Regions from separate parts of the Xanthobacter sp. 126 genome, predicted to be linked through region 2. Evidence: riboswitches for the same ligand, from Rfam matches in the RefSeq annotation. Region 2 holds a riboswitch; the other holds the start of a gene.
What was found. A riboswitch is a leader RNA that binds a small molecule or an ion and turns the genes downstream of it on or off. The one in region 2 is predicted to bind thiamine pyrophosphate.
Positions count from the first base shown of each region.

Region 1: it holds a riboswitch for thiamine pyrophosphate, as region 2 does, so the genes downstream of both, thiO (glycine oxidase ThiO) here and thiC (phosphomethylpyrimidine synthase ThiC) in region 2, are expected to answer to the same signal.

Region 1 covers NZ_JAFO01000001.1:4,324,626-4,336,538, forward strand. Annotated here, with positions in the region: gene tkt (transketolase) at 1-1,881, shown strand, start outside; gene fba (class II fructose-bisphosphate aldolase) at 2,101-3,165, shown strand; gene rpe (ribulose-phosphate 3-epimerase) at 3,433-4,125, shown strand; gene cysW (sulfate ABC transporter permease subunit CysW) at 4,199-5,071, opposite strand; gene cysT (sulfate ABC transporter permease subunit CysT) at 5,071-5,937, opposite strand; gene XAN126_RS0120485 (hypothetical protein) at 6,126-6,479, opposite strand; gene XAN126_RS0120490 (aspartate-semialdehyde dehydrogenase) at 6,724-7,758, shown strand; gene XAN126_RS0120495 (DMT family transporter) at 7,821-8,708, opposite strand; gene XAN126_RS0120500 (Trm112 family protein) at 8,904-9,116, shown strand; TPP riboswitch at 9,178-9,277, shown strand; gene thiO (glycine oxidase ThiO) at 9,347-10,471, shown strand; gene thiS (sulfur carrier protein ThiS) at 10,477-10,683, shown strand; gene XAN126_RS0120515 (thiazole synthase) at 10,737-11,528, shown strand; gene XAN126_RS0120520 (thiamine phosphate synthase) at 11,564-11,913, shown strand, end outside.
Region 2 covers NZ_JAFO01000001.1:3,322,578-3,334,490, forward strand. Annotated here, with positions in the region: gene XAN126_RS0115810 (hypothetical protein) at 32-349, opposite strand; gene cysS (cysteine--tRNA ligase) at 748-2,136, shown strand; gene XAN126_RS0115820 (GNAT family N-acetyltransferase) at 2,133-2,636, shown strand; gene XAN126_RS26425 (endonuclease domain-containing protein) at 2,617-3,069, shown strand; gene cimA (citramalate synthase) at 3,125-4,723, shown strand; gene thiC (phosphomethylpyrimidine synthase ThiC) at 4,817-6,691, opposite strand; TPP riboswitch at 6,773-6,906, opposite strand; gene bioB (biotin synthase BioB) at 7,060-8,019, shown strand; gene XAN126_RS0115845 (hypothetical protein) at 8,248-8,511, opposite strand; gene XAN126_RS0115850 (thymidylate synthase) at 8,803-9,597, shown strand; gene XAN126_RS0115855 (alpha/beta fold hydrolase) at 9,621-10,220, shown strand; gene XAN126_RS29290 (DUF533 domain-containing protein) at 10,404-11,525, shown strand; gene XAN126_RS0115865 (protein-methionine-sulfoxide reductase heme-binding subunit MsrQ) at 11,733-11,913, shown strand, end outside.

The DNA.
Region 1 (11,913 bases), 1.0 Mb from region 2:
TGGCGCGAGCATCTGCGGCATAATCCGGCAGATCCCTCCTGGCCCGACCGCGACCGCTTCGTGCTCTCCAACGGGCACGGCTCCATGCTGATCTACGCGCTGCTTCACCTCACCGGCTACGATCTGCCCATCGCCGAGCTGAAGCGCTTCCGCCAGCTGCATTCGCGCACCCCCGGCCATCCCGAACTCGGCATGACGCCGGGCGTGGAGACCACCACCGGTCCGCTCGGCCAGGGCCTTGCCAATGCGGTGGGCATGGCCATCGCCGAAAAGACGCTGGCCGCCCAGTTCAACCGGCCGGGCCTCTCCATCGTCGATCACCGCACCTTCGTCTTCCTCGGCGACGGCTGCTTGATGGAGGGCGTGAGCCACGAGGCGTGCTCGCTGGCCGGGCGCCTCGGCCTCGGCAAGCTCGTCGCCTTCTATGACGACAACGGCATCTCCATCGACGGCAAGGTGGAAGAGTGGTTCCCGGACGACACCCCCGCCCGCTTCGCCGCCTATGGCTGGCACGTGATCCGCAACGTGGACGGCCACGATCCGGCCATGCTGCGCGATGCGGTTGAGGCGGCTCTGTCCGAGACCGGCAAGCCGACGCTGATCTGCTGCAAGACCACCATCGGCCGTGGCGCGCCCACCAAGGAAGGCCACCAGGACACCCACGGCGCCCCGCTCGGCGCCGAGGAGATCGCCCGCACCCGCGCCGCCATGGGCTGGGACCACGCGCCCTTCGAGGTGCCCGAGGACATCTACGCCCTGTGGGATGCCCGCCGTTCCGGCGCGGCCCGCCAGTCGGCCTGGGACGCGCGCATGGAAGCCTATGAGCGCGCCTATCCGGCGGAAGCGGCCGAATTCCGCCGCCGGCTCAAAGGAGACCTCTCCCCCGCCTTCGCTGCGACCTACGCGGCGGCCCTGAAGGCCACCGTGGAGAAGGCCGAGACGGTGGCGACCCGCAAGGCGAGCCAGCTGGCCCTTGCCGCCCTCGCTCCGGCGGTGCCGGAATTCCTGGGCGGCTCGGCGGACCTCGCCCACTCCAACCTCACCACCTTCCCCGGCGCCGTGCCGATCACCCGCGATCCCGCCGGCAACCAGATCTTCTACGGCGTGCGCGAATTCGGCATGTCAGCCATCGCCAACGGCATCGCCCTGCACGGCGGGTTCATCCCCTTCGTCGCCACCTTCCTCGTGTTCTCGGATTACGCCCGCAACGCCATGCGCATGAGCGCGCTCATGGGCCAGCGGGTCATCTACATCCTCACCCACGATTCCATCGGCCTCGGCGAGGACGGCCCCACCCACCAGCCGGTGGAGCATGTGGAGAGCCTGCGCCTCATCCCCAACCTCGACGTGTGGCGCCCCGCCGACACGGTGGAGACGCTGGCCGCCTGGCACGCCGCCTTGACACGCACGAATGGCCCGAGCGCCTTCATCCTGTCGCGGCAGAACCTGCCGTGCTGGCCGCGTGACGCGGCGCAGATCGAAGGTATCGAGGCCGGGGCCTACGTGCTGCGCGAGAGCGAGGGCCTCGCCCGTGCCGTGCTCGTCGCCACCGGCTCGGAAGTGAAGCTGGCAGCGGCGGCGGCGGACCTGCTCGACACCGCGGGCATTCCCACCCGCATCGTCTCCATGCCCTGCCGCGAGCGTTTCGAGGCGCTGACCGAGACCGAGCGCGCGGCCCTCTTCCCCAAGGGCGTGCCGGTGGTGGCGGTGGAAGCGGGCGTCACCCGCGGCTGGCGCGGCCTCTCCGGCACCCGCGCCGACGGCATCATCGCCATCGGCATCGACCGCTTCGGCGAATCGGCGCCGGAAAAGGACCTGTGGCCGCTGTTCGGCTTTACACCGGAAGCTGTGGCCGACGCGGTGCGCCGCGCGGTAGGGTGAGCGCCAATGAAGGCCTCTCCCCTGCGGGGGACGGCTGGGCGGGGCGCCACCGTACGAAGCTAGACCCGGCCCGCGCCGGGTCAGCCGGAGCGGTGAAGGGTATCGAACAGCAGCCAAGCGGCACCGTACATCCTCTGGACACTGCGGAGGACGACGGAGCGGACGGAACCATGGCGCGCGCATCGCGGCGCCGACCTGAACTTTGAAGAGGAGAGGACTATGGCCCTCGTTTCCATGCGCCAGCTGCTCGACCATGCGGCGGAGCATTCCTACGGACTGCCGGCCTTCAACGTGAACAACATGGAGCAGGTGAAGGCGATCATGGACGCCGCCCGCGCCACCTCGTCGCCCGTCATCCTCCAGGGCTCGGCCGGCGCCCGCAAATATGCCGGCGAGCCCTTCCTGCGCCATCTCATCGCGGCCGCCGTAGAGGCCTATCCCGAGATTCCGGTGGTGATGCACCAGGACCATGGCGCCTCCCCGGCCGTCTGCATGGGCGCCATCAAATCCGGCTTCTCCTCGGTGATGATGGACGGCTCCCTGAAGGAAGACGGCAAGACCCCGGCGGACTATGACTACAACGTCTCCGTCACCGCCAAGGTGGTGGAGCTGGCCCATGCGGTGGGCGTGTCGGTGGAAGGCGAACTCGGCTGCCTCGGCTCGCTGGAGACCGGCAAGGGCGAGGCCGAGGACGGCCATGGCGCCGAGGAGGCCCTCGACCATTCCAAGCTGCTGACCGATCCGGACGAGGCGGCCCAGTTCGTGAAGGCGACCCAGTGCGATGCGCTGGCCATCGCCATCGGCACCTCCCACGGTGCCTACAAGTTCACCCGCAAGCCCACCGGCGACATCCTCGCCATCGACCGCATCAAGGCGATCCACCAGCGCATCCCCACCACCCATCTGGTGATGCACGGCTCGTCCTCGGTGCCGCAGGAGCTGCTTGAGGAAATCCGCACCTATGGCGGCGACATCAAGGAGACTTACGGCGTGCCGGTGGAGGAGATCCAGGAAGGCATCCGCTACGGCGTGCGCAAGGTGAACATCGATACCGACATCCGCCTCGCCATGACCGCCGCCATCCGCCGCGTCGGCGCCAAGAACAAGAGCGAGTTCGACCCGCGCAAGTTCATGGCCGCCGCCATGGAAGAGGCGAAGAAGGTCTGCATCGCCCGCTTCGAGGCCTTCGGCTCCGCCGGCAAGGCGGAGAAGATCCGGGCCATCGAACTGGACGAGATGGCCAAGCGCTATGCGTCCGGCGAACTCGCGCAGGTGGTGCACTGACGTCGCTTATCCCGGAAGCAGGGCGCTGGTCTTGACTTCCGGGTCATGGCCGGGCTTGTCCCGGAAGTCGGCTGCTGCCGACGTCCGCCTCTAGGTACGGAATCCCCACATGCGGGTTCCGGCCACGTCGGGCCGGGCACGGTGTCGCGAGACTGTTCCCGGACCGACCACGTGGATGCCCGGCACAAGGCCGGGCATGACGACCGAAAGAACGCGCGATCCGATCTGATCGGGCTGCGCTTCCGACGACAGATCAGGAGAGATCCCATGGCCCGCGCCTATCCCATCATCGCCCCCTCCATCCTCTCGGCGGACTTCACCCGCCTCGGCGCCGAGGTGGATGCGGTGCTCGAGGGCGGCGCCGAGTGGATCCATTTCGACGTGATGGACAACCATTACGTTCCCAACCTCACTATCGGCCCGCTGATCCTCCAGTCGCTGCGCAAGGCGACCAAGGCGTTCGTGGACGTGCACCTGATGGTGAAGCCGGTGGACGGCATGATCGAGGCCTTCGCCGCCGCCGGCGCCGACCTCATCTCCTTCCACCCCGAAGCTTCCGAGCATGTGGACCGCTCGCTCCAGCTCATCCGCTCCAAGGGCGTGAAGGCCGGCCTAGTGCTGAACCCGGCCACCCCCCTCTCGGTGCTGGACTACACGCTGGATGCGCTGGACCTCGTGCTCGTCATGTCGGTGAACCCCGGCTTCGGCGGACAGGCCTTCATTCCCTCGGCGCTGGACAAGCTGAAGGCCATCCGCGAGCGCATCGACGCCTCGGGCCGCGACATCCGGCTCGAGATCGACGGCGGGGTGAAGGTGGACAATATCGGCGCCATCGCCGCGGCGGGGGCGGACACCTTCGTCGCCGGCAGCGCCATCTACGGCGCCAAGGACTATGCCGCGACCATCGCCGCCATGAAGCGCGAGATCGCCGCCGCCACGGGCACCGCCGCGGCGGCCTGACGAAGCGGGCTAAAGCCCGCGCGGCGTTAGAGCGACCCCACCCGGCACCGGTCCAAGACCGGGACCGTCGGTATCAGTGCCCCGGCCGGCGCGGCGCGACGATCTCGCCCCGCGCCCGCTCCGCCCGCTCGATCAGATATTTCGCCACCAGCGTGAACAGGGCGACGCCCGCCAGCACCGTCGCCGCGGCGAAGGCGGCGACGGCGTGGCTGTCCTGATAGAGCAGCTCGATCTGCAACGGCAGGGTCGAGGTCTGCCCTCGAATGTTGCCGGAGACGATGGAGACGGCGCCGAACTCGCCCATCACCCGCGCATTGCACAAAGCGGCACCGTAGAGCAGCGCGAATTTCACGTTGGGCAGGGTGACGAGCCGCAGCACGTCGAAGCCCGAGGCGCCGAGACTGACCGCCGCCTCCTCCTCGTCCCGCCCTTGCGCCATCATCAGCGGCACCAGTTCGCGCAGCACGAACGGCGCGGTGACGAACAGGCTGGCGAGGATGATGGCCGGCACGGCGAACATGATCTTGATGTCGTGTGCCTGCAGAAACGGCCCGAACAGCCCCTGCGCCCCATAGACGAAGAGATAGGCGACGCCCGCCACGATGGGCGAGATGGAGAAGGGCAGCTCCGCCACCGCCAGCAGCAGGTTGCGCCCGCGGAAGGAGAATTTCGTCACCGCCCAGGCGGCAGCGATACCGAACGCGGTGTTGAGCGGCACGCAGACGAGGGCGGTGAGCAGCGTGAGCCCTACCGCGTGCAGCGTATCCGGCCGGGCGAGCGCTTCGAGATAGGTGGGCAGGCCGCGCGCGAACGCCTCGGCGAAGATGACGGCCAGCGGCGCGATAAGCGCCAGAGCGGTGGTCGCCAGCACCAGGGTGAGAATCACCGAGCGCGTCACCGCGCCGTCGCCGACGCGCAGGCGGTGGCGGTTCACGGGATGCGCCATCAGACATCCCCCATGGCGAACTTCTGGTGCCACGCCTGCACGGCGTTCACGATCAGCAGCATGATGAAGGCGAGGGCCAGCATGGTGACGGCGATGGCTGCTGCGGCGGCGTAGTCATATTCCTCCAGCCGGATGAAGGTGAGCAGCGCCACGATTTCGGTGCGGAACGGCTGGTTGCCGGCAATGAACACCACCGCGCCGAACTCCCCGAGCGAGCGGGCGAAGGCCAGCGACGTGCCGGCGAGGAAGGCCGGGAAGATGGTCGGGAAGATGATGCGGCGAAAGATGGTGAGATCGCTGGCGCCCAGTGTCGCGCCCGCCTCCTCCAGCTCCGGTTCCATGTCCTCCAGCACCGGCTGCACGGTGCGCACGACGAAGGGGATGGAGGTGAAGGCCATGGCGCAGACGATGCCGGCCGGGGCGTAGGCCACCTGTATCCCCCACTGCGCCAGCGGCGCGCCGAACCAGCCGTTCTTGGCGAACAGCGCCGTCAGCGCGAGGCCCGCCACCGCCGTGGGCAAGGCGAAAGGCACGTCCACCATGGCGTCCAGCAGGCGCTTGCCGGGAAATTCGTAACGCACCAGCACCCAGGCGAGGGCGAGGCCGTAAATGGCGTTGAACAGCGCCGCCAGCGCCGCGGTGGTCAGCGTCACCTGGAAGGAGGCGAGCGTGCGCGGCGAGGTTATGATGGAGATGTAGCGCTCGAAGCCCACATCCGCCGCCTTCAGCAGCAGCGCGCCGATGGGCAGGAGCACGATGAGGCCGAGATAGAGCAGTGCGAGGCCGAGCGAGAGCCGAAAGCCCGGAATAACGCTACGGCGGGGCTGGCGGCTCAGCATCGGCAGCGCGAAGCGGGGGCGGGGCATGGGCTTTTAAGGGGCATCTTGCGCTGGAAGGTCGGGCCGACGTCGCGGCATAGGGCCGTTATGGCGCGCACAAGCGCAAATGTCATGCTTGGCCGGGATAAAAATTAAATGCCACGAAAACGCTGTGATTTCACCCCACAAAAAAGGGCCGCGAGGCGGCCCCTTCCGTCTTCTTCGGTAGCCTTGGCTCAGAAGCCCGGCAGGTCGAAGGCACCCGGCAGCGGCCAGCGCAGGCCGGTGATGGGGCCCGGGCCGGCGGCCGTGGGTCCATAGGTCGGGTAGAAGTAGCCGGGCGGCAGCGCGTAATCGAGGTACGACTTGGAGCCGGGCTTCACCACCGTTCCGGCATCGAGATAGGAGCGGCGCTCCACCACGATGCGGTTGCGCTTCTTGACCGTCTGCGCCTCGGCGCTGTCGGCGGAAGCGATGGAGAAAGCACCGGTGGTCGCCGCAATGGCTGCCGCCGCCAGCGACACCGAGAGCGCCGTCTTCAGGCCCGAACGGGCGAAAGCAGCGAAGGTGGTGAACGACGCGAAACCCATGGCATCCTCCCAGATCGGCGCAGGGCCGACCTTGACTGGATTAATAGACGTTTGTCCCCTGCGCAAGGAAACCCGCCTGCTTGGTGCCATGTTCCCGCCTTCTCGACGCCGGCGCGTTGCGTTGACGCAACAGTTGAATGCGCCGGTGCCCGGCCAGATCGCGAATCTTCGATTTGCAAGGCCAAGGGGTTCGGCCTAAAAGCACGGTCTTCGGCCGCATGGGCCGAGACATCCGAGGAACATCATGGGTTACAAGGTCGCCGTCGTCGGCGCCACGGGCAACGTGGGCCGGGAGATTCTCTCGATCCTCGACGAGCGGGGTTTCCCCGCGGACGAGGTCGTCGCGCTCGCCTCGCGAAAGTCGCAGGGCGTGGAGGTTTCCTACGGTGACAAAACCCTGAAGGTGAAGGCGCTTGAGACCTACGACTTCTCCGACACCGACATCTGCCTGATGTCGGCCGGCGGAGCGGTGTCGAAGGAGTGGTCGCCGAAGATCGGCGCGCAGGGCTGCGTCGTCATCGACAATTCCTCCCAGTGGCGCATGGACCCGGACGTGCCGCTGATCGTTCCCGAGGTGAATGCGGACGCCATCGTCGGCTTCTCCAAGAAGAACATCATCGCCAATCCGAACTGCTCCACGGCGCAGCTCGTGGTCGCGCTGAAGCCGCTGCACGACGCCGCGACCATCAAGCGCGTGGTGGTCTCCACCTACCAATCCGTCTCAGGTGCCGGCAAGGAGGGCATGGACGAGCTGTTCTCGCAGACCCGCGCCATCTTCGTCTCCGATCCGGTAGAGCCGAAGAAGTTCCCGAAGCGCATCGCCTTCAATCTCATCCCGCAGATCGACGTCTTCATGGACGACGGTTTCACCAAGGAAGAGTGGAAGATGGTGGCCGAGACCAAGAAGATTCTCGACCCCAAGATCAAGCTCACGGCCACCTGCGTCCGCGTGCCGGTCTTCATCTCCCATTCCGAGGCGGTGAACGTGGAGTTCGAGAAGGAGCTTTCGGCCGACGACGCGCGCAAGATCCTGCGTGAGGCGCCCGGCATCCTCGTCATCGACACCCGTGAGCCGGGCGGCTACGCCACCCCCCACGAGGCGGCGGGCGAGGACGCGACCTACATCTCGCGCCTGCGCGACGACCCGACCGTGGACAACGGCATCGCCTTCTGGTGCGTGTCGGACAACCTGCGCAAGGGCGCCGCGCTGAACGCGGTGCAGATCGCCGAGGTGCTGGTGAACCGCAAGCTCATCACCGCCCGTTCCAAGGCGGCCTGAGCCTTCCGGCATCTGGAAAATAACGAACGGCCCGCTTCGGCGGGCCGTTTGCTTTTGCGGGGTCAGCGCGGCCGCGAGCGGGTGCGCTGCGCCACCGCGACCACCAGCGCCACGCCCGCGGCGAAGGCCACGGTCTCCGCATCCGGCACTTCGCCATTGATGGGCCAGGCCAGCCCCACCGTCACGAAGGTCTGCAGCAGCTGCATCTGCCCGACGCGGGCGATGCCGCCCATGGCGAGCCCGGCATTCCAGAAGAAGAAGCCGATGAGCTGGCTGAAGAGGCCGAGATAGACCAGCGCCGCCCAGGAGGCGCCTGCCACGGCGCCCGCCCCACCCCATGGAAAGGTGAGGAGCGCGAGCGGCAGCGTCACCGGCAGGCAGAGGATCAGCATGAAGGCGATCACCTCCCAGCCCGACATGGTGCGTGCGAGGCCGCCGGAGACGGCGTAGCCGATGGCGCAGGCGATGACGCCGAGGAACAAGAGGCTGTCGCCCATTCCCAGCGCGCCGCCCGCGCCGTTGCGCAAGGCGAAGGCCACCACCAGCCCGGCCCCCACCGCGCTCGCGGCGAACAGGCCGAGGCCCGGCCGTTCCCCGGCCAGCAGCATGGCGGCGATGGCCGTGCACAGGGGCAGAAGGCCGAGCACGATGCCGCCATGGGCCGCCGGCACCGTCTGGGTGGCGACGCCGATGGCCAGCGGGAACACGAAGATCAGGCAGGCGGAGGATACGGCGAGGCGCCACAGCACCTTGGGCTGGCCGAATGGCCACGGCCGGCGCAGCGCCAGCACCAGCCCGAGCGCCGCAAAGCCAGCCAAGGCGGCGCGGCCGAAGCTGATGAACCAGGGGCTGAAATCGTGCAGCGCGAAGCGGGTGAGCGGCAGCGTCGCGCCGAACATCACGACCGCGACGAAGCCGAGAAGAAGCCCGAGGGCCAAGCGTCGATCCATTGGGCTCCCGAGGGCGCGATTCCAAGGCCGCTTCATTAGGGGCTGCGCCGGCGGAAAGACAGCGAAACCGCGTGATATGCCCATCAGTGGCCGTGATGTCGCGAAAATCACTGGTGAAAGGCCACCCCGCCGCCGCTATGGTGGCGCGCCGCGGACCCTTTGCCCTCGAAACGCGCGGCACCAAAGAGCGAGAACATGATCCAGTCCCAGCGTCCCGGCCACGACGTCGACCCCAAGCTGCTCGAAATCCTGGTCTGCCCCCTCACCAAGGGGCCGCTGGAATATGATCGCGAGCGCCAGGAGCTGATCTCCCGCGCCGCCCGCCTCGCCTATCCCATCCGCGACGGCATCCCGATCATGCTCGCCGACGAGGCGCGCCAGCTGGACGAAAGCGAACTCAACCGCTGAGGTCCGCCTCGTCCCGGGCGCCCCGCCTCTTGCAGTTCTGCGGCCGGCATGAGTAAATAACAGACACGGCCTGGGGTGCCGCGCATCATGCGCGGCTGAGATCACACCCATCGAACCTGTCTGGATCATGCCAGCGTAGGGAGATGCCGATGAGCGAGAGCTTGTCGCAGTTTACATTCGCACCTTCATCGCAAGCCGGCTCTGCACCGGCGGGCAAGGCGAAACCGCGTGTGGCTATCGTCGGCGGCGGCGTCATCGGCCTCGCCCTCGCCTGGCGCCTCGCCGACGCCGGCTGTCCGGTGGATTTGTTCGAGGCCGGCGAGACCGGGGAAGGCGCGAGCCGCGCCGCCGCCGGCATGCTCGCCGCCTGCGCCGAGGCCGAGCCCGGCGAGGAGGGCCTGCTCGCTCTCAACCGCGCCAGCCAGACCCTCTGGCCCGCCTTCGCGGCGGAGCTGGAGCGCGCCTCCGGTGAGGCGGTGGACCTGCGCACCGAGGGCACCATCACCATCGCCCTCACGGCGGACGATGTGGCGAAGCTGCGCCACCTTTACGCCTTCCAGCAGGGGCTGGGCCTGCCCGTGCAGTGGCTCACTGCCGCCGAGGTGCGCCGGCGAGAGCCCTATCTCGCGCCCCGCCTCGCCGGCGGCGTGCTGAGCCCCGAGGATCATCAGGTAGACAACCGCAAGGTTGCCGCCGCGCTGAAGATCGCCGCGCTGAAGACCGGCGCAACGATCCACCAGAACACGCCGGTCAGCCGCGTGGAGACGGCCGGCGGCCGCGCCACCGGCATCGTCACCGGCGAGACGCACCATGCTGCCGACGTGGTGGTGCTGGCGGCCGGGGCGTGGAGCCGGGGCGTGGACGTCGCCCCGGCGACGCCGCTGCCGGTGCGCCCCATCAAGGGGCAGATGCTGTCCCTGCGCATGGACCCGGCCGCGCCGATCCTTTCCCACGTCCTGTGGGCGCCCGGCTCCTACCTCGTGCCGCGGCGCGATGGCCGGCTCATCATCGGCGCCACCACCGAGGAGAAGGGGTTCGACACCGACCTCACGGCCGGCGGCCAGCTCGCTTTGCTCACCAATGCGTGGCGGGCGCTGCCGACGCTGGAGGAATTGAGCATCGTTGAGCAATGGGTCGGCTTCCGCCCCGGCAGCCGGGACGACGCCCCCATCCTCGGCCCGAGCCCGGAGGTGGACGGCCTCGTCTACGCCACCGGCCACCACCGCAACGGCATCCTGCTGCTGCCGGTGACGACCCAGGTGATCGCCGACCACATCCTGGGCGGCAAGATCGCGGACGTAGCCCTGCCCTTCGGCGCGGAGCGCTTCGGTCCGCCGCGCGCGGCGGCGGAGTGAGCGCCATGCTGGCCCTGAAGGTGAACGGCGCCGAGGAGGCGCATTCCGTCGCCACCGTTGCCGACCTGCTCGTCGCCAAGGGCCTCGAGCCGGAGCGTAAGGGCATCGCGGTGGCGGTGAACGGCGCGGTGGTACCTCGCCGCACCTGGACCGACGCGCGCCTTTCCGCAGGCGACGCCGTGGAAATCATCGAGGCCAAGCAGGGCGGCTGAGCCCTGGCCGAACAGAACAGAGCGCTCGTGAGCGGGCGCCGGGAAGAAGCACCATGAGCGCGTTCCAGAATCCCAACACCGATCCCCTCGTCATCGCCGGCCGCACCTTCTCGTCGCGGCTGTTCCTGGGCACGGCGGGCTATCCCAACCAGAAGGTGTTCCTCGATGCCCTCGCCGCCTCGGGCAGCGAGATGGCGACCGCCTCCATCCGCCGCATCAGCCTCGCCGGCTACGAGGAGAGCCTGACGGACCTCCTCACCGGCCGCGTCCACATCCTGCCCAACACCGCCGGCTGCCAGACAGCGAAGGACGCGGTGCTCACCGCCGAGCTCGCCCGCGAGGCGCTGGAGACGGACTGGGTGAAGCTGGAGGTCATCGGCGACCGCGAGCTGCTCTATCCCAATGTGGAGGAGCTGCTGAAGGCGACGGAAGAGCTGGTCTCGCGCGGCTTCGTCGTGCTGCCCTATTGCAACGACGATCCCGTCACCTGCCAGAAGCTCGCGGACCTCGGAGCCGCGACCGTCATGCCACTCGGTTCCATGATCGGCACCGGCCTCGGCATCGCCAATCCGCACATGATCGAGCTGATCTGCTCCCGCTCGCCCGTGCCGGTGGTGCTGGACGCGGGCATCGGCACGGCGTCCGACGCGGCACTTGCCATGGAGCTGGGCTGCTCGGCAGTGCTGCTCAACACCGCCGTCTCCAAGGCGCTCGACCCGGTGCGCATGGCCACCGCCTTCCGCCACGCGGTGGACGCCGGCCGCCTCGCCCGCCTCGCCGGCCGCATCCCGCGCAAGCTGCACGCGGAAGCCTCCAGCCCCGAGTTCGGCCTAGTCGGGAGCTGACCCTGCCCCCTCTGCCGACGCCGCCTCTGCTCCTGATTACCGACCGCACGCTGGCGCGAGGTGATCTGGCGGACGTGGTGGCCGCGGCCTGCGCTGGCGGGTGCAGATGGGTCAGCCTACGGGAGAAGGATCTGCCGGCCGCCGAGCAGATCGCCCTCTTCGCCCGCCTGCGGGCCGCGACCACGCCCTTCGGCGCCCGCCTGACGCTGCATGGCTCCCCCGAGCTGGCGCTGGCCGCCGGCGCGGACGGCGTGCACCTCTCCGGCGGCGGGGACGCGAAGGCCGCGCGGGCGCTTCATGGGCCGGGGGCGTTGATCGGCCTGTCCACCCACACCCTGGCGGAGGCCACCGCCGCCGATCCGGGCGCGCTCGACTACATCACGGC
Region 2 (11,913 bases):
GCGGCGGCCGGGACGGCCCGCCGGAGCCGGGCTAGCGCGAGCAGGTGATGGCCACCGTTTCCGGGCAGAGCGGGCCGGTGCAGGTCGTCGCCGGCGAGGCGACGCTGGAGGGGGTGAAGGCGGAGGCGGGCACCGCCACGCGGCCGAAGTCGATGACCTGCGTGTAGGCGTGGCTGCGGCACCAGGCTTCCGCCACCTTCCGCCCGCAGGGCGCGCCGGAGGCGAGGCAGGAATCGATGCTGGAGCCGTCGGAATTGTCGATGAGGAAGATGCGCGTCTCCGCCATGGCCGGCGCCATCAGCGACAGGCTCGCCACGGCAACGGCGGCGAGGGTTCGGATCAGCGGCATGGACAGGTCGGCACCTCTTTTACAGGCGCGTCCCGAACGCGGCGGTGCGCTTTCGGGTCACGGGCGGGATCATCGGATGCGCCCCGACCCCCGCCCGGCGCAACTCAGCCGGGGATAGACGCTCACGAAGGGGCAGGTCAAGCTGGGGAAGATAACGATATCCGGAGGTGCGGGGCCGCGCCGGTCGGCGTGAAACATCTTGACGAGCGCCCGCGCCCGAACCATTGTCCCGCGCCATGAACGGCGGTTTCATCACCATCTGCGCCATCGCGGCGATTATTTGCGGTTAGCCGAAAAGCTGGCCGCGGCCGTCCTTTGCTCATCTTCTTAGACAAGGATCTGGACGCCCCGGCCGGTGGACCGGCTTGGCGCTTTTGCGCCATTCGGGGGAACGATCCATGGAGCTGAGGCTCTACAACACGCTGACCCGCTCGAAGGACCTGCTGCGTCCGCTCGATCCCTTGAACGTGCGCATGTATGTGTGCGGGCCGACGGTCTACGACCATGCCCATATCGGCAATGCCCGCCCGGTCATCGTCTTCGACGTGCTGTTCCGCCTGCTGCGACGCCTCTACGGGGCGGAGCACGTCAAGTATGTCCGCAACATCACGGACGTGGACGACAAGATCAACGCCCGCGCCGCCGATCGCGCCATCTCCATCCGCGACCTGACGGAAGAGACCTACCGCTGGTTCCGCGAGGATACGGCGGCGCTGAACTGCCTGCCGCCCACCGTGGAGCCCCGCGCCACCGAGCATATCGAGGAGATGCGCATCCTCATCGAGCGGCTCGTCGCCTCCGGCCACGCCTATGTGGCGGAGGAGCACGTGCTGTTCCACGTGCCCTCCATGCCGGACTACGGCCGCCTCTCCCGCCGCTCGCTGGACGAGATGATGGCCGGCGCCCGCGTGGACGTCGCCCCCTACAAGCGCGACTCCATGGACTTCGTGCTGTGGAAGCCCAGCGCCGAGGGCGTGCCCGGCTGGCCGTCCCCCGCCGGCATCGTCACCCCCGGCCGCCCCGGCTGGCACATCGAGTGCTCGGCCATGAGCTGGAAGCACCTGGGCGAGACCTTCGACATCCATGGTGGCGGCATCGATCTCGTCTTTCCGCACCACGAGAACGAGATCGCCCAGACCCGCTGCGCCTTCCATTCCGGCGTCATGGCGCAGATGTGGATGCACAACGGCTTCCTGATGCTGGAAGGCGAGAAGATGTCGAAGTCCCTCGGCAACTTCGTCACCATCCGCGAGCTGCTGGACGAGTGGCCCGGCGAGGTGCTGCGCCTCGCCATGCTCTCCACCCATTACCGCCAGCCCATCAACTGGACCCGCCAGGGCCTCGGCTTCGCCGCCAAGACGCTGGACAAGTGGTATCGCGTGATCGGCGACGTAGAGGCCGAGACCGGCGACGCCAACCCGTTCGAGACCGAGATCGCCGACCGCCTGTCCGACGACCTCAACACGCCCTCCGTCATCGCCCATCTGCACCACCTCGCCGAGGTGGCGGAGCACGAGGACACCTCCTCCGCGCTCCGCCGCCGCTTCAAGGGCGCGGCCAACCTGCTGGGCCTGCTCGGCGATACCGAAACCGGGTGGCGCGCGCGGCAGAAGGAGGGCATTGCGCTGGACGAAGGGGTGATCGCCGGCCTCATCGCCGACCGCATCGCCGCCCGCAAGGCGAAGGACTTCAAGCGCGCCGACCAGATCCGCGAGGAGCTGGCGGCCAAAGGCATCGTGCTGATGGACAACAAGGACGGGACCACGAGCTGGGAGGTGTCGCGATGAGCGCCGCCGCGGTCTCCCTGCGCCCCTATCTGCCGGCCGATGCGCCGGCGCTGGCCGACCTGTTCCGCGCCGCCATCGCCGAGCTGACCGGCGAGGATTACGACACCGAACAGCAGGAGGCGTGGGCCGCCAAGGCCGACGACGCCGAGGCATTCGCCGCGCGCCTCGCCGCCAGCCTCACCCTCGTAGCCCTGCGCGGCAAGGAGGTGGCCGGCTTCGTCTCGCTCAAGGACAATGCCCACATCGACATGCTCTATGTGGCGCCCGACGCCGCCGGCACCGGCGTCGCCAAGGCTTTGTGCGACGCCGCCGAGACGCTCGCCAAGGCACGCGGCACCCGCAAGCTCACGGTGGACGCCAGCGACACCGCCCTCGGCTTCTTCCAGAAGCGCGGCTACGAGCCCCAGCGCCGCAACATGGTGCCGCTGGCCGACACCTGGCTCGCCAACACGGCGATGACGAAGACGCTGGGGGAGGACGATGCCGGCCCCCGGCACTGAGGCACCCGCTCCGGCGAAGCGGTCTCGCGCCCGTGCGCTGCGCGAGACGATGACCGATGCCGAGCGGAAACTATGGCAAGTGTTGCGCGACCGCCGGCTCGAGGGCGCGAAGTTCCGCCGTCAGATGCCGGTGGGTCCGTATGTGGCGGATTTCCTGACCTTCCAGCACCGGCTGGTGGTGGAAGCGGACGGTGGGCAGCATGCGGAGTCGGCGCGGGACGCGGTGCGCGATGCGTATCTGGCGGCCAATGGGTTTCGCGTCCTGCGGTTCTGGAACAACGACATCCTCCTGCGGACCGAGTCCGTTCTGGAGGCGATTTATCAAGGTCTGAGAGCCACCCCTCTCCCGCAAGGGGAGAGGGGTGGCAGGACGGGGAGACCCCTCTCCCCTCGCGGGAGAGGGTGGATCGCGGCGCAGCCGCGAGACGGGTGAGGGGGCTGGCGCCGCAAAAGCCGATGCCCGAGGCGGACGGGGGAAAGAGAAAACAATGCCGACGAAAGAACGCCTCTACCTCTTCGACACCACCCTGCGCGACGGGGCGCAGACGAACGGTGTCGATTTCACCGTGGCCGACAAGCTCAGGGTGCTCGCGCTGCTCGACCGGCTGGGCGTGGACTATGTGGAGGCCGGCTATCCCGGCGCCAATCCCACCGACACGCAGCTGTTCGCGCAGAAGCACGAGGCCAAGGCCCGCGTCACCGCCTTCGGCATGACGAAAAGGCCGGGCCGCTCGGCCTCCAACGATCCCGGTGTCGCGGCGCTGCTGGCGGCCAATGCCGATGCCATCTGCTTCGTCGCCAAGTCCTCCGCCTATCAGGTGCGGGTGGCGCTGGGGACCACCAAGGAGGAGAACCTCGCCTCCATCCGCGAGAGCGTCGAGGCAGCCATCGCCGCCGGGCGCGAGGCGCTGGTGGATTGCGAGCATTTCTTCGACGGCTTCAAGGAAGACCCGGACTTCGCCCTCGCCTGCGCCCGCACCGCCTATGAGGCCGGCGCGCGCTGGGTGGTGCTGTGCGACACCAATGGCGGCACTCTGCCCCATGAGGTGGAGGCCATCGTCGCCGAGGTGGTGAAGGTGGTGCCGGGCACCAATGTCGGCATCCACGCCCATAACGACACCGAGCAGGCGGTGGCGAATTCGCTGGCTGCCGTCCGCGCCGGCGCGCGGCAGATCCAGGGCACGCTGAACGGCCTCGGCGAGCGCTGCGGCAACGCCAACCTCTGCTCGCTCATCCCCACGCTGCTGCTGAAACAGGATTATGCGGCGCGCTTCGACATCGGCGTGGGCGAGGAGGCGCTGGGCGAGCTGGTCCACGTCTCCCGCACGCTGGACGAGATGCTGAACCGCGCCCCCGACCGCCACGCGCCTTACGTGGGCGAGAGCGCCTTCGCCACCAAGGCCGGCATCCACGCCTCGGCCATCCTGAAGGACCCCGCCACCTACGAGCACGTCGCCCCGGAAAAGGTGGGCAACCGCCGCCGGGTGATGGTCTCCGACCAGGCCGGCCGCTCCAACGTGCTGTCCGAGCTGGAGCGCCTCGGCGTGCCGGTGGACAAGAAGGACCCGCGCATTTCCCGCCTGCTGGAAGAGGTGAAGGAGCGCGAGGCGCTGGGCTATTCCTACGAGGCAGCGGATGCCTCCTTCGCCCTGCTGGCGCGGCGGATGCTGGGCTCCGTGCCGGACTATTTCGCGGTGGAGCGCTTCAAGGTGAATGTGGAGCGCCGCTACAACGCGCAGGGCGAGCTTGTCACCGTGGCGGAAGCCATCGTGAAGGTGAAGGTGGACGACGAGACCATGATCTCCGCCGCCGAGGGCAACGGCCCGGTGAACGCGCTGGACGTGGCCCTGCGCAAGGATCTCGGCAAGTACCAGCCCTTCATCTCCGGCCTCCACCTCACCGACTATCGCGTGCGCGTCCTCAACGGCGGCACGGAGGCGGTGACGCGGGTGCTGATCGAGAGCGCGGACGAGACCGGCGATCGCTGGACCACGGTGGGCGTCTCCCCCAACATCATCGACGCCTCCTTCGAGGCGCTCTTGGATTCCATCACCTGGAAGCTGCTGAAGGAAGGCGCGCCGGCCTGACGGGCTCGCGAGCCGGAATGTAAAAAAAAGCCGGGCTGTGAAGGCCCGGCCTTTTCTTTTCAGTCCTGCGCTGGCGCCGTCAGCGCCCTGCCCTCACTCCGCCGCGGCGGGCGGAGGGGGCGCGACTTCCGGGGCGGGCGTGTAGATCAGGCCGCCGCCGTCGCGGAACTTCTGGGCCATTTCGGCCATGCCCGAGGAGGCGAGGTTGTCGGCCTGGGCGCGGGCGATGTCGCCGGCTTCCAGCTTCAGCTCCTGCGATATCTTCATGGAGCAGAACTTCGGCCCGCACATGGAGCAGAAGTGCGCCACCTTGGCCCCCTCGGCGGGGAGCGTCTCGTCGTGGAAGCGCTCGGCCGTCTCCGGGTCGAGCGAGAGCGCGAACTGGTCGCGCCAGCGGAAGGAGAAGCGGGCCCGGGAGAGCGCATCGTCGCGGATGCGCGCGGCCGGGTGGCCCTTGGCGAGGTCGGCGGCGTGGGCGGCGATCTTGTAGGAGATGACCCCGGTCTTCACGTCGTCGCGGTCGGGCAGGCCGAGATGCTCCTTCGGCGTGACGTAGCAAAGCATCGCCGTGCCGAACCAGCCGATCATCGCCGCGCCGATGGCGGAGGAGATGTGGTCGTAGCCGGGGGAGATGTCCGTCACCAGCGGGCCGAGGGTGTAGAACGGCGCCTCGTGGCAGACCTTGAGCTGCTTCTCCACATTCTCGCGGATGAGGTGGAGCGGCACATGGCCGGGGCCCTCGATCATCACCTGGCAGTCGTACTTCCAGGCGATCTCGGTGAGCTGGCCGAGCGTCTCCAGCTCGGCAAACTGCGCGGCGTCGTTGGCATCGGCGATGGAGCCGGGGCGCAGGCCGTCGCCGAGGGAGAAGGCCACGTCATACTGGGCGAGGATCTCGCACAGCTCTTCGAAGTGCTCGTAGAGGAAGCTCTCCTTGTGGTGTGCGAGGCACCACTTGGCCATGATGGAGCCGCCGCGCGAGACGATACCGGTGACGCGGTTAGCGGTGAGCGGCACGAAGGGCAGGCGCACGCCGGCGTGCACCGTCATGTAGTCCACGCCCTGCTCGGCCTGCTCGATCACCGTGTCGCGGAAGACTTCCCAGGTCAGGTCTTCGGCGACGCCGTTCACCTTCTCCAGCGCCTGGTAGAGCGGCACGGTGCCGATGGGCACCGGCGAGTTGCGCATGATCCATTCGCGGATGGTGTGGATGTTCTTGCCCGTGGACAGGTCCATCACCGTGTCGGCGCCCCAGCGGGTGGCCCACACCAGCTTGTCCACCTCTTCCGCCACGCCCGAGGTCACGGCCGAATTGCCGATATTGGCGTTGATCTTCACGAGGAAGTTCCGGCCGATGGCCATCGGCTCGGTTTCGGGGTGGTTGATGTTGTTGGGGATGATGGCGCGGCCGCGCGCCACTTCCTGCCGCACGAATTCCGGCGTGATGTCGGAGGGGATCGCCGCGCCGAGGCCCATGGCCTGATGGTGCGGATGGGCGCCGCCATTCACCTTCGCGAGGTTCTCGCGGGCGGCGACATATTCCATCTCCGGCGTGATGATGCCGGCGCGCGCATAGGCCATCTGGGTCGGGCGCTTGCCCGCCTTGGCGCGCAGCGGCTTGCGGCCGGAGAGATCGAACTGCGGCAGGGTGGAGGACTGGCCCTCCTTCAGGCCGTTATCCTCGGGGCGGACGGCGCGGGCCTCCACCTCTTCCACGTCGCCGCGCTCGCGAATCCACTGGGCGCGCAGCTGCGGCAGGCCCTTGGTGAGGTCGATGACGGCATCGAGGTCGGTATAGGGGCCGGAGGTGTCGTACACCTTCACCGGCGGCTCGGACGGGTCGGTCAGCGAAATCTCGCGCATGGCGACGCGCACGTCCGGCCGGGTGGCGGAGACGAACACCTTGCGCGAATGGGGCAGCGGCCCGGTGGTGACTTTCAGGGAGGACGTCGAGGCTTCGTCCAGCATTGCGGATCTCCGTTCAGCTTGCGCTTTCAACGAGACCCGGGGTGTAGAGCTAGGAGACGGGTGCGGGGCGACGCTGAGCGCCGGGAGCACAAGTTCCGATCCCTTCGCCGGTATGACCCGGATCAGGTTCGAAGGGTCATCGCGGCGCCGCGGAAGTCTAACTTCCGCGAACTTGCGATATCTCAGCCCCTTCCGGGGCCCCCCTTGGAACGGGGACACTGTGATGTATACCAAAGCCCAATGTCAACGCTGCACTGCAGCGAACGCATAGGTCAAGTCACCCATTTGGGAAGACCGGCGGTATTGGAACGCGCCGCAAACACGATTAGACCGGCCCTCCCACATCGCGCGGAAGCAGGAGCATGGGCATGGCCAAGACTGAGGATGGCACGATCCGCCACGACTGGAGCGTTGACGAGATCGCGGCGCTCATGGACCTGCCCTTGCTGGAGCTGGTGGGCCGGGCCAATGCCGTCCACCGCGCCAACCACGACCCCAACGAGGTCCAGCGCGCGAGCCTGCTCTCCATCAAGACCGGCGGCTGCCCGGAGGATTGCGCCTATTGCTCCCAGTCCGCCCGCCATGCGGAAGTGGATCTGACGCGGGAGAAGTTCCTCGATCCCGCCTCCGTCATCGCCCTCGCCGAGCAGGCGCAGGCCAACGGGGCCGAGCGCTTCTGCATGGGCGCGGCGTGGCGGCGGGTGAAGGAAGGGCGCGAATTCGACGCCGTGCTGGAGATGGTGCGCGGCGTGCGCGGCCTCGGCATGGAAGCCTGCGTGACGCTCGGCATGCTGGAGCCGCATCAGGCCCAGCGCCTCGCCGAGGCCGGGCTCACCGCCTACAACCACAATCTCGATACGGGGCCGGATTTCTACGGCGAGATCGTCACCACCCGCACCTATGCGGACCGGATCGACACCCTCACCTCGGTGCGCGCGGCGGGCATCGAATTGTGCTCCGGCGGCATCATCGGCATGGGCGAGACCATGCGCGACCGCGCCGCCATGCTGCAGGTGCTGGCGGGGTTCGATCCGCATCCCGAAAGCGTGCCGGTGAATGCGCTGGTGGCGGTGGAAGGCACTCCGCTGGCCGATCGCCCGCCGGTTGACCCGCTGGAGATCGTGCGCATGGTCGCCACCGCCCGCCTCGTCATGCCCGCCTCGCGGGTGCGCCTTTCGGCCGGACGCGCGGCGCTCAGCCGCGAGGCGCAGATCCTGTGCTTCCTCGCGGGGGCGAATTCGGTGTTCTACGGGGACACGCTGCTCACCACCCCCAATGCCGGCCTCGGCGCGGATGCCGCGCTGTTCGAGGCCATCGGCGGCGCCTGATTGGCGCGGGTAGGCGGAGATCAGGAGACCCTCGCACCCCGGACGCATGCAGCGATCAGCGGAATGCGAGCCGGGGTCCAGCGCAAGAGACCGCCGCAGGCGCTTCAATTCAATGGATCAGGAGAATCGCCGGCTGCGCCGGACTATCCCCTGGTCCCCGGCTCAGCGCTCCGTCTGCGCCGTCGCTTGGCCGGGGAGCGAGGCAGCCATGGGCCGCCTCGCCACGTTTCACGCCGCGAGGTGAGCGTGGTGCAGGCGCACCCGGTCGTGGTTGCGCGACTGGGCGCGGTCTTCCTTGTTCGGGCGCTGCTGGGCCTTGACCAGGCGCAGCACCTCGTCGAGCCGGGTGAGGGCATCGCTGGCGGCGTGCTCCTCCCGGCTCGATCCCGCCTCCCAGGCGGCCTCGTTGCGGAAATCCTCGGCCTGCGCTTCCTGCGCCAGATAGGCGCGAACCTCGAGCAGCGCTGCCGTGAGGTTGGTTTGGGAGCTCATGTGTCTTGCCCTTGATCGTCAACTTGAGCGTTCAATGCTGGTCTAATACGGCTACGTCGTGGCGAAAAAGGGGGTCTCCAAGGGTCATACGCAGCGGAAATCACTCACTTTTTCGCCATCGATCCCGCCACGCCACACGTCCCGCAGGGGCAGCATGGCGTTAGGAAGCGGGCAAGCATGTTCTCTCGCACGTGTGGACGGCCGCCGCCGCCGGCTGGCTGCCTTGCAGCCCGCACGCTAGACTGGGCCGGCGAAAGCCTTATGGCGCTTGATCTTGGCCGGACATACCTAATGGAAGCTTACCATCAGCTCCTGCGCCGCATTCTCGATGAGGGCGTGCGCAAGGACGACCGGACCGGCACCGGAACGCTATCGGTGTTCGGGCACCAGATGCGATTCGATCTGGCGCGCGGCTTCCCCCTCGTGACCACCAAGAAGCTGCACCTGAAATCCATCGTCCACGAGCTTCTGTGGTTCCTCGCCGGCGACACCAACATCCGCTACCTCAAGGAAAACGGCGTCTCCATCTGGGACGAGTGGGCCGACGCCAAGGGCGATCTCGGCCCGGTCTACGGCCACCAGTGGCGCTCCTGGCCGACGCCGGAGGGCGGCGTGATCGACCAGATCGCGCAGGTGGTCTCCGACATCCGACGCAATCCTGATTCGCGCCGCCTCATCGTCACCGCCTGGAACCCGGCGGACGTGGCGAAGATGGCGCTGCCGCCCTGCCACTGCCTGTTCCAGTTCTATGTGCTGGAGGGCAAGCTCTCCTGCCAGCTCTACCAGCGCTCGGCGGACGTGTTCCTCGGCGTGCCGTTCAACATCGCCTCCTATGCGCTCCTCACCCACATGGTGGCGCAGGTGACGGGGCTCGGCGTCGGCGATTTCGTCCATACGCTGGGCGATGCGCACCTCTATGTGAACCACCTCGATCAGGCCCGCGAGCAGCTCTCCCGCACCCCGCGCGCCCTGCCCTCCCTGCGGCTGAACCCGGTGGTGAGCGACCTCTTCGCCTTCCGCTACGAGGACATCGAGATCGTGAACTACGATCCCCACCCGGCCATCAAGGCCCCGGTGGCGGTCTAGCCGCCCGCAGCCATCCGCAAGCCATGATCGAGACGCTGTTCCTGCCCGGCGCAACGGGAGACGCCGCGTTCTGGAAGCCCGTCGCGGCGCGGGCCGCATGGGAGGGCACGTTCTTCTCCTGGCCCGGGCTGGGCCGCCAGCCGGCCAGCGCGGACGTGAACAGCATCGATGATCTCGTCGGGCGGGTCGCGGACCAGATGCGCCAGCCGGTGGCCATCGTCGCCCAGTCCATGGGCGGCTATATCGCGCTCAAACTGGCGCTCGCCTTCCCCCACCTCGTCAGGACGCTCGTTCTGTGCGTCACCTCCGGCGGGGTCCCGGTGGCCGACCTCGGCGGGGAAGACTGGCGCCCGGATTATTTCGGCGCCTTCCCGCACGCGGCGCGGTGGATCGCCGATCCCGTCGAGGACCTGTCCGACCGGTTGCCTTCGGTCCGCGCGCCGACGCTGCTGCTGTGGGGCGACGCCGATCCCATCAGCCCGGTGGCGGTCGGGGAAAGGCTGGCGCGCCTGCTGCCAAACTCGCGCCTGTGCATCCTGCCGGGGGCGGGACATGATCTGGCGCAGACCCACGCGGCGGCGGTAGCGGACGAGATCCGGCGTCATCTGATCGCGACTTCGTAAGCCTATTGAGCCGGGGCGGAGCATCTTCGGGCTTGTCCGGGTGCGGACTTCGTCCTTAGCTCACGCGCGGGCTCGGGAGGCCCCATAAGCAAGATCGTGCCCGCATTTGGACTCAACAGGGCTGTAGCAGCCCGATCGCGGCCGGGCCTTGCCCCGCGCAGCGGCACCTTGAGGGAGGAAGCCATGGCCGGAACGGGTGATCTTCTGGGACAGCTCATCGGCGCGGCGCTCGGCTCGGGCAGCGTGCGGGGCGGCGGCGCGCAGCAGACCGGGGGCGGACTGCCGGGCGGGCTCGGCGACATTCTCGGCCAGGTGCTCGGCGGCGGCGCGGGCGGCAGTGGCGCGGGCGGTGGCGCGCAGGGCGGCGGCGGCCTGCCGGGCGGGCTGGGCGACATCCTCGGACAGGTGCTCGGCGGCGGCGGTCAGCGCGGCGGAGCGGGCGGAGCGCCGTCGGGACTGCCCGGCGGCCTCGGCGACATCCTGGGGCAAGTGCTCGGCGGCGGACGCGGAGCGCCGCAGGGTGGTCCGTCCGGCGGCGCATCGGGCGGTTCCTCCGGCGGGCTGGAGGACATTCTCGGCCAGATTCTCGGTGGTGGCGCGGGCGGGCCGTCCGGCGGCTCCACGCAGGGGGGCGGCATGTCCGGCGGCGCGGGGGGAGGTCTCGGCGATCTCGCCTCGGAGGCCCTCGGCCGCGGCGGCTCGTCCACGGCCGGCGGCTATCCCCAGCCGGAGCCGGTCCCGCCCTCCGATTATCGCCAGCCGCAGCCCTCGCCCCAGCCCGGCCATCAGCCCTCTTCATCGGGCGGCAGCGACCTGATGCGATATGGTGGCCTCGCCATCATGGGGATGCTGGCCTGGAAGGCGTACCGCAAGTGGCAGGCGGGGGCCGGCGGACGCGCGGCCTTCACCTCCGGCACGCCAGACGCCGCCTTCTCCCCCGCAGCCGCGCCGGGTGGGCCGGAAGCCTTCTCCGGCGTGCTGCTCTCGGCCATGGCCGCCGCCGCGCAGGCCGACGGCGAGATCGACGAGGAGGAGGTCTCGCGCATCGGCGGCGGGCTGGAGCGCATGGGCGCCGGCTCTCCCCAGCGGGATGCCCTCGTCGCCATCCTCACCACGCCGGTGGACCCCAACGAGGTGGTCGCCGCCGCGACGACGCCGGAGGCGGCACTCCAGATTTACGCGGCCTCGGCCCTCGCCATCCGGCCGGACAACGACGCCGAGCACGCCTATCTGGACTGGCTCGCCGGCGCGCTGGGCATCGAGCCCGGCCTCAAGGCGCAGATCGAGGGCGAGCTGAACGCCTGAGGGAGTCCGCCACGCTCAGGCGCCGCGCGGAGTCGGGGCTGACGCTCAGGCGCCGCGCGGGCTTGTAGTTTGCCTCCGCTCAGGCGCCGCGCGGGCTTGAAGCTCACGCCATCGTGCAGGCCGCGGCCGTAACGCTGCCGCAGGGGCCGGCGTAAGGGGAAGCAGGCGCCGGGCGGGCGCCTGCACAGCTTTGCCGGAAAGGTCCCGATGCCCCTGTTTCACGAGCGGTCCGGCCGTTTCAGCCCCGAGAAGACCCTGTTCCTCGTTTCCAGCATCCTGCCGGCGGTGTGGCTGGTGGGCCTTGCCGCCAACGGCCAGCTCGGCGCGCGGCCATGGACCGAGGCAATCCATTTCACCGGCCTGTGGGCCATCCGCTTCCTGGCGGTGA